DNA from 4 places in the Pectobacterium odoriferum genome. Region 4 is predicted to be linked to each of the others. Evidence: predicted binding sites of a transcription regulator. Region 4 holds the regulator's gene; each other region holds the start of a gene.

Region 1 (2,206 bases), 260 kb from region 4:
CGCCGTACAACCCCAGTACCGGGGCTTCCAATTCCGTGGCGACATCGACCGGATGTTTAGGGCTATTCAGCGTTTTCTCACCCGTACACTTGCCGTACCAGGCAACGGCCGCCTTGAGCTGTGGGTTGTGCGCGGCGTAGAGCCAGGTGATGCGTCCGCCCCAACAGAAACCCGTTATCGCCAGCTTACTGGCGTCGCCGCCCTGTTTAATCGCCCAGTTGGCGGCGCGATCGAGATCGGACAGCACCTGCGTATCAGGCACCTTGTAAACCAGCTCGGTCAGGATTTGCTGAATGTCGTTATAGCGGCTGGGGTCGCCCTGACGAAAATACAGCTCTGGCGCAATGGCCATGTAGCCCTGCTTGGCCAGCCTGCGGCAAACGTCCTGAATGTGTTGATGGACGCCGAAAATCTCCTGCACCACCAGAACGATAGGGTACGGCCCGTCGTGGTTTGCCGGTCTGGCGATATACGCGGGTAGCTGCTCACCCTGAGAAGGAATAGTGGTTTCACTGGCAACGATACCGGCAGAATCTGTCGTAATGATGGAGGCGGTCTGCGGTTCCACCGCTGGGGATAACCCTTGGGGAAGATGTGTGAAGGTCGTCTGTTCATCAGTCTTCATTACGCGCTCTCCTGTTATCGGCCGATTTTCATGGAAAGAGGGATTTCAGAATATCCATGATAAATACTATCAATGATTAAAGAATCTACACTAGAAGACAATTAATCGGCAAAAATGGCGTCCTTATCTGGGGTATGGTGATTTTGGTCACATTTTTTATGTATGTTGATGTTTGTTTCTTTTTCATCGGTGACTGCCGTCACTTAAAAAAACGTAATGATGCGCTAGAGTCTTTTTATTGAACGGACGCTGACTGGCTGCGAAAGGCTGTGTAGATGAGCGTCCGGCGCGATTTCTCTGAATACCCAATTGATTGCCCGGGAGGCAGTTATGTCTACATCTGATGTGTTCCATCTTGGTCTGGTCAAGAACGATTTACAGGGCGCGACGCTGGCTATCGTCCCCGGCGATCCTGAGCGTGTTGAAAAAATTGCTCGCCTGATGGATAACCCGGTACATCTGGCATCACACCGTGAATTTACGTCCTGGCGTGCAGAGTTGGATGGCAAGGCGGTGATTGTTTGCTCGACCGGTATCGGCGGCCCGTCAACATCAATCGCGGTAGAAGAATTGGCACAGCTCGGCATCCGGACTTTCCTGCGCGTCGGTACGACGGGGGCGATTCAGTCCGGCATCAACGTCGGTGATGTGCTAGTGACCACCGCCGCCGTTCGTCTTGACGGCGCGAGCCTGCACTTCGCACCAATGGAATTCCCAGCCGTTGCTGATTTCGGCTGTACCACCGCGCTGGTGGAAGCGGCGAAGGCCTCGGGTGCGGCGCTGCACGTGGGCATCACCGCGTCTTCCGATACGTTCTACCCCGGTCAGGAACGCTATGACACCTTCTCTGGACGCGTTGTACGCCGCTTCCGCGGCTCGATGGAAGAATGGCAGAGCATGGGCGTGCTGAACTATGAAATGGAATCCGCCACGCTGCTGACCATGTGCGCCAGCCAGGGGCTGAAAGCGGGTATGATCGCGGGCGTGATCGTGAACCGTACTCAGCAGGAAATCCCGGATGCGGCGACCATGAAACTGGCCGAAACCACCGTCATCAAGGTGTTGCTGGACGCGACTCGCCGTTTGTTAGCGGCTGAATAAGCACAAAAATTGATGGTGTTTGGGGCTGGCTATCATCGATGCCAGCCCGTATCCTGATATACCCGTTATTCTTCAAGCTGCATGTGCGTTGGCTGCGTTACTCGACACACTTGAGTGTGTCTCGCCCCGTTGGGGCCGCTGCAAGCAGCGTTCAAACCAGCTTCTGGCAGGTTTGTCAGTCACCCGAATCACTTACTTGAGTAAGCTCATCGGGATGAAATGAGAGACATCCTGTCTCTCACCGGAGGCCAGCCTTTGGCTGGTCAAATTCGTTCCCGACGAATTTGTCCTTCTCTTGCCGCGTTACGATGCTCATTGCTGAGCATCGCCCTAGCGGGCCAACGCTTTGCGTTGTTCAAAACGCTAACGTTTTGTCCTGCAAATTGAATTATTTAGGGTATACACTAAATAGTTCAATTTGCCTTGCTCGCCTTTCAACCTCGCAAGGAGATGTATGACCGAACCAACGTTGCTCCATCC
Region 2 (2,206 bases), 280 kb from region 4:
TGCCAGACGATCGTTGTCGTGTTGCCTAATTGAGAAAAGACTTCCTCAAGCCAGCGCGTGCCGCAGAATATACCCGCTTCACGCGTGATAATGCGTGCGCTGACGGTCTCATTGTCGGGTAACAGAAGGGCGGTAATATCTTGATTAGCATCGACGATGCCACCTAAATCTTCACGCAAGGCCAGTTGCACGCTGGCGGGGATATCTTGTGCAATACGAGCGAGCAAGGCTTGTTGGCGTTGTTCCTGACTGTAGCGACGCGTTGACATGACAAAACTCCGAAGGGGGATTCGGAGGTCTATGCTACCTTGTTTATATCAGGACATCCAGAATGAATAATTATTACAATTCAATCTGTTACTGTTATTAGCTTTCCGGCGAGCGATCTGCGATCGCCGGAAAGGGATGCAATTTTAGAAGTTGTAACCAACGACCAGGTAGTAGCCCCAACCGGTAGATTTCACTTCAAACGGACCTTTGCCGAAATTGAGTTCTGCGCCATCAGCCCATTGGCCGCCGTTGTGGAAATAACGTGCGACGAAAGAGTAGTGCCAATGGTCGTAGCCCAGCGCCAGAATATGGCTGGAGGCAATGGAGTTGTTGGTGCGGCTTGCATTCGATTTATCACGCAGTTCTGAGCCAAAATCGAAATTGGTGAAGCTGATATACGAGACGTTTCCGCCCAGCATTGAGCCCAGTGGGTAAGAGTATTTCACTTTTACACGGTAGCCATCCCACTCGTTTTCGTTCGCTGCGCCGTAGTTCTGCCATTGATATTTGGCATAGCCGTTCAGTGAGAGAGACAAATCGGTACCGGTATCAATATCTGTACCTAAGCCCATGTACCACGTGCTTTGGCGTGAACCGCTGTTGCGACCCTGATCGTAAATAATGTTATTGGCGATGTACCATTCTTTAAACGGACCAAAGCTGAGATCAGCGCCCGTCAGCTTATCAATAGAGAAGCGTGGTTCGATCTCGACAAACAGCGGAGAGCCTTTGTCCCAAATGCCACGGCTATCGGGATCGCCACCAAAAAATTTAGGCGCATCGGCGTAGCCGTAGAAATCGAACCAGTCTTTACGTGCAAACGCTTCGTATTCCAGGTAGGTCGTGCTGTTCAGTTGCGGTCCGAAACGGGTGTGGGCGCTGCCGACGACGTTAATGCTCTGATGCCACCAGTCGGACAGGTATTCGGCTTTATTGCTGTCGGCAAGAACAGGCATTGAGCATGACAGTGCGAGCAGGGCGCCTGCAGCGAAAGTTTTTTTCATGTTAAGTACCATAGTGTTAGACGTCATGTACGTCGTACGTAAGACCGCAAAATAAGTTTTGGTAATATCTAAAAAAATCAGAAGATAATTTTGTCATGTATTTTAAGTAAAAATAGACGCAATGCACGAAAACGATTGCCTATTATTACGTTATTACATTTGTAATGTGATTTTAATCACATAATGGTGTTGGGGATTTCACCTTACTAAAAAAGATATCGGGATTGCTTTCAGGCAGAAAAATCGGCGGGGATATCACAAAATAAACGGTAAAACCTATTGATACCCAGTTGAATAGATAGCATGGCGTGAAACATGGTATCTTGGATACAAGGACTTTTAGCTACGTGGCTTTACGCCTGAAATTGATTTTTCGCCTGATTCAGCCGACAAACGATACGATGCGAGGTTATCGCCGATGCTTTTGGAAAATGGCTGGTTATCCGACATTACACACACGCTTTCACCACATTATGATGGTCGCCCGAATAATGAGGTGCCTTCCCTACTGGTGATCCACAATATTAGTCTGCCGCCCGGTGAGTTTGGCGGCCCGTATATTGATCAACTGTTTACGGCCACTTTGGATCCCTCGGCGCATCCCTATTTCGCCGATATTTCCCATTTACGCGTCGCCGCACACTGCCTGATTCGTCGTGATGGGCAAATCATACAGTATGTGCCTTTCGAGCAGCGCGCCTGGCATGCTGGCGTTTCGGTGTTTGAAGGCCGGGAACGCTGCAATGATTTCTCTATCGGCATTGAACTGGAAGGGACGGATACGCTGCCTTTTACCGCGGAGCAGTATCACTCTCTGGTTGCGATTACACACCTGTTAATGCGGGCCTATCCCATTACGCCGTCGCGCATTACCGGACACTGCGACATCGCTCCGGGCCGCAAAACCGACCCCGGCCCGGCATTTGACTGGG
Region 3 (2,206 bases), 1.9 Mb from region 4:
CGCCCGCATTCAGGGCATCCATCGTGTTGTTAAACTGCACGGGCTTGCCCTGAATATGAATTTCGCCCGCTGACGGTGAATAGTTACCGCTCAGGATCTTTAACAGCGTCGACTTGCCCGCTCCGTTTTCCCCCATCAATGCATGGATCTGGCCGGCATGGCAGGAAAAACTGATATCCGAAAGCGCCTTAACACCGGGAAATTCTTTACCAATCCCATGAAACGACAAATAGGGTGACTGTGCTGTCATGTCTGTTTCCTCATAACGATGCAGGTAGAGCGCGGATAACCTCGACCAGCGTCATGCTGACCGGCGTTATCCGCGTCTTTACGAAATCAAGCGTGATTACATCAGGCCTTTCTTCTCCAGTTCGACCTTAAAGTTGTCACGCGTGATCAGCACCACGTCGGTCACTTCGGTGAATTTCTCCGGCTCCACGCCTTTGGTGACCCAATCATTCAGCATCTGGATACTCTTGTAACCGTGGATATCCGGACTTGGTAGTAGCGAGCCGAAGAAGCCCGTTGCCTGACCTTTGGACAGTTCGCTGACTGCATCTACGCCGTTGATACCGATACCAATCACGTTGTCCGCTTTAAAGCCCTGACCTTCCGTTGCACGCACGCCACCCAATACGGTGTTGTCGTTCATGCCGATAATCAGCCAGTTTTTCACGCCAGGGTGCTGAACCAGCATGGAGTTAGCGGCGTCAAACGCACCGGGGATATCGTTAGATTTGGTCGGTACTTTGTAGATTTGTTTTTCTGGGAACCCTGCGGTTTTCAGCGCGTCCATAGAGCCAGACGTGCGGCGACGTGCGGTATCCAGCTCATCAGCGGTAATCGCCATCACGGCGGTTTCCTCTACTTTCCAGCCGCGTTTGTTCATCTCTTTATACAGTTCCTGACCCTGACGCTCGCCAATTTTGGTGGCCGCCATCATTACCAACGGCACGGTATCCATCGGCTGGCCTTTGGCATTCACGAACTGGTCATCAACCGCGATCACTTTCAGATCGTAGCTGCGCGCTTTCGCCATAATCGCTGGCCCCAACTTCGGATCAGGCGTACAGATAACGAAGCCTTTCGCGCCACTCGCCGCCAGGCTGTCGATCGCATTCAGGGTCTTTTCACCATCAGGAACCGCGATTTTTATCACATCAAAACCAAGGTCTTTTCCTGCTTTATCAGCGAATTTCCATTCTGTCTGGAACCAGGGTTCTTCCGGCTGTTTAACCAGAAAGCCCAGCTTTATGTTCTCTGCCATAGCTGATTGTGACATAACAGCAGCCAACCCGATTGCTGCCAGCACCTTAGTGAATTTATGCATGATGTTCTCCGGTATAATTATCTTTTCATTCGTCAGCAACGCTGAAACGAGTTCGAGTTCCTGGTAGGGTATTTCCGGTCCGGATAAAGGAAAAACACAGACTTAGCACGATTCCTTTACTCAGTAGCATTCAGACGCTTTATGTTTTAGTCGTTATTTCTGGCGAGAATATAGAGCTTTATCACATCTCGGAACAATGACAGGTTTGTGCATACATTTAGCAAATTTAACCAATCATTAACCTTTGACCGGCTTCACAAAATGGCTGTAGGCGACAGAAAAATACATACTTCCAGCTAACCGCTCCTAACCGCCTCTGGCTGTCCCTGCCTATCGTAAACAGCAACGATCTGGGATTAATGAGGAGCAAAGCATGGGTGCGGGCGCTATTACGATTGGCCTCGACTTCGGCAGTGATTCGGTGCGCGCCTTAGCCGTTGACTGCCAAAGCGGGCAAGAGCTGGAAACCGAAGTGATCTACTACCCCCGCTGGCACGAGGGTAAATATTGTCAGCCTGCCAACAATCAGTTCCGACACCATCCGCTGGACTACATCGAATCGCTGGAGCAGGCGGTTAAGGTCGTGGTTTCTCGCCTGACGGACGAACAGCGGCAGAGCATCATCGGTATTGGCGTGGATTCGACTGGGTCAACCCCTGCACCGATTGATGAACACGGCCAGATCCTGGCGCTACGCCCCGAGTTTGCCGACAACCCCAATGCGATGTTCGTGCTGTGGAAAGACCACACGGCAATAGAAGAAGCAGAAGCCATTAACGCGCTATGCCACAGCGGTCAGTTCCCGGATTACACCCGCTATATCGGCGGCGTTTACTCGTCTGAGTGGTTCTGGGCCAAAATTCTACATGTCTCGCG
Region 4 (2,206 bases):
TTCCCGATTAGTGCGATGCTGACGACGGAAGAGATCGCATCGGCCATGACGGTTGGGGTACACGGCACCACCTATGGCGGCAACCCGTTGGCCTGTGCGGTGGCGGAAGCCGCGCTGGATATCATTAACACGCCGGACGTGTTGTCAGGCGTGGCGGATCGTCACGATCGCTTTGTCAGTGAGCTTGAGAAAATCAATCAGCAGTACGGTGTATTCGAACAGGTTCGCGGTATGGGGCTGCTGCTGGGTGCAGAACTGAAACCGCAATGGCACGGTCGCGCGGGCGAGTTCCTGGCTGCCGCAACGGCCCAGGGGCTTATGGTACTGATGGCTGGGCCTAACGTGATCCGCTTTGTACCGTCTTTGATCATTGATGAAGACGATATTGCGCAGGGGATGGCGAAGTTCGCCAAAGCCGTCGCGCAGGTCGTTAACACAGCAAACTGATTACGCTCCCAAAAGCGCAGTGATAAAAAAACGTAGAGAACGTTTTTCAACGTCGCTTGCGACGGCCCGTAAGGGTGGCGGCAGGGATGGCACGGCATAAAAAAAGCGTGAGGCCGAGGCTTCACGCTTTTTTATTGGTAGGGTACCGCGACAGGGGTTTAGCGAGTGCCGTAAACGACAATCGTTTTACCGTGTGCAGAGATCAGGTTCTGGTCTTCTAACATTTTCAGAATGCGGCCCACGGTTTCACGCGAGCAGCCAACGATTTGCCCAATTTCCTGACGGGTAATTTTAATTTGCATGCCATCTGGATGCGTCATGGCATCAGGTTGTTTGGCCAGGTTGAGTAGGGTTTGGGCAATACGGCCGGTTACATCAAGGAAGGCGAGGTTGCCGACTTTCTCAGAGGTAACCTGAAGTCTGCTTGCCATTTGCGCAGACAGACGCATGAGAATATCTGGGTTAACCTGGATGAGCTGGCGGAATTTTTTATAGGAAATTTCAGCCACTTCACAGGCGGTTTTTGCCCGAACCCAGGCACTGCGTTCCTGACCTTCTTCAAACAGGCCGAGCTCGCCGATAAAATCGCCCTGATTGAGGTAGGAGAGGATCATTTCCTTGCCTTCTTCATCTTTGATTAGCACTGCGACAGAGCCTTTCACGATGTAGTAAAGTGTTTCTGCTTTTTCACCTTGGTGAATCAGTGTGCTCTTCGATGGATACTTGTGAATATGACAATGGGAAAGGAACCATTCGAGAGTTGGGTCTGTTTGCGGTTTGCCGAGAACCATTCGCTATCATCCTCTGTTGTAATTCACTGCGCAAATTACAGGGGTCAGAGTTCCCTGTACGGCGTGTTTAACTGCTAAAAAATAAAATTCAGTCTAGGCAGAATGACGTCAGGGAATATACTGGAACCACTGTACCCTTGATTTTCCGGTTGCTGCCTTGCCGCATCGTAAACGTGGCTGGGTATATCTGGCCACGTAATCATCTTCTTCGTTTCTGGGTTTGTCCAGAAAAGGTCTATTCTATTTTCGTTTTAACACAGCTTTAAGGATGTGTCTTGTGTTGTCTCGCTTCAGCATGACAAAGCTCTGATTAACGCTGATTTTTGTACAGTAACGATATAAATTTTCAAAAAAATTTTAGTGGAGAGGCATCATGCAGGCTCGGGTAAAATGGGTTGAAGGCTTAACGTTTTTGGGCGAATCCGCATCAGGGCATCAGATATTGATGGACGGCAATTCTGGCGATAAAGCGCCCAGTCCGATGGAAATGGTATTGATGTCCGTAGGAGGATGCAGCGCGATTGACGTGGTGTCGATTCTGCAAAAAGGTCGCAACGATGTGGCGGATTGTGAGGTGAAATTAACGTCAGAGCGTCGGTCTGACGCGCCGCGTTTATTTACCCACATCAATCTGCATTTTATCGTGACGGGAAAAGGATTGACTGACAAAGCTGTCGAGCGAGCTGTCGCCCTGTCGGCGGAAAAGTACTGTTCTGTGGCACTGATGCTGGGCAAAGCCGTTGAGGTGACGCATAGCCACGAAGTTAGGGTGCTGGCTTAATCTCTCTCTGGGCACGACACTACCGTGCCCGGTTTCGCTTATTCGATCGTTTTCCCTTCGATTAACCGCTGCACCAGTGGCGCCATAATCAATTCCATCGCCAAGCCCATCTTCCCGCCGGGAACGACTAGCGTGTTGATATGGGAGATAAACGACCCCTGCAACATGGCGAGCAGATAGGGATAAT

The links. Region 4 encodes CRP, which controls carbon source genes, mostly activating them, when cyclic AMP is high. Its sites were predicted from a motif close to ATGTGANNNNNNTCACAT; they were not measured.
Region 1: udp (uridine phosphorylase) is a predicted target of CRP. The motif match lies at 761-778, and genes of this name have one in related genera.
Region 2: EO763_RS18675 (nucleoside-specific channel-forming protein Tsx) is a predicted target of CRP. The motif match lies at 1,439-1,456, and genes of this name have one in related genera.
Region 3: EO763_RS11095 (arabinose ABC transporter substrate-binding protein) is a predicted target of CRP. The motif match lies at 1,500-1,517, and genes of this name have one in related genera.

Annotation. Positions count from the first base shown of each region.
Region 1 is NZ_CP034938.1:4,680,756-4,682,961, reverse strand. Features, by position in the region: gene EO763_RS21100 (dienelactone hydrolase family protein) at 1-625, opposite strand, end outside; gene udp (uridine phosphorylase) at 956-1,726, shown strand; gene EO763_RS21090 (tyrosine-protein phosphatase) at 2,181-2,206, shown strand, end outside.
Region 2 is NZ_CP034938.1:4,143,101-4,145,306, reverse strand. Features, by position in the region: gene nadC (carboxylating nicotinate-nucleotide diphosphorylase) at 1-269, opposite strand, end outside; gene EO763_RS18675 (nucleoside-specific channel-forming protein Tsx) at 414-1,274, opposite strand; gene ampD (1,6-anhydro-N-acetylmuramyl-L-alanine amidase AmpD) at 1,693-2,206, shown strand, end outside.
Region 3 is NZ_CP034938.1:2,505,778-2,507,983, forward strand. Features, by position in the region: gene araG (L-arabinose ABC transporter ATP-binding protein AraG) at 1-250, opposite strand, end outside; gene EO763_RS11095 (arabinose ABC transporter substrate-binding protein) at 347-1,330, opposite strand; gene EO763_RS11100 (ribulokinase) at 1,704-2,206, shown strand, end outside.
Region 4 is NZ_CP034938.1:4,425,021-4,427,226, reverse strand. Features, by position in the region: gene argD (bifunctional acetylornithine/succinyldiaminopimelate transaminase) at 1-447, shown strand, start outside; gene crp (cAMP-activated global transcriptional regulator CRP) at 606-1,238, opposite strand; gene EO763_RS20015 (OsmC family protein) at 1,612-2,019, shown strand; gene EO763_RS20010 (phosphoribulokinase) at 2,058-2,206, opposite strand, start outside.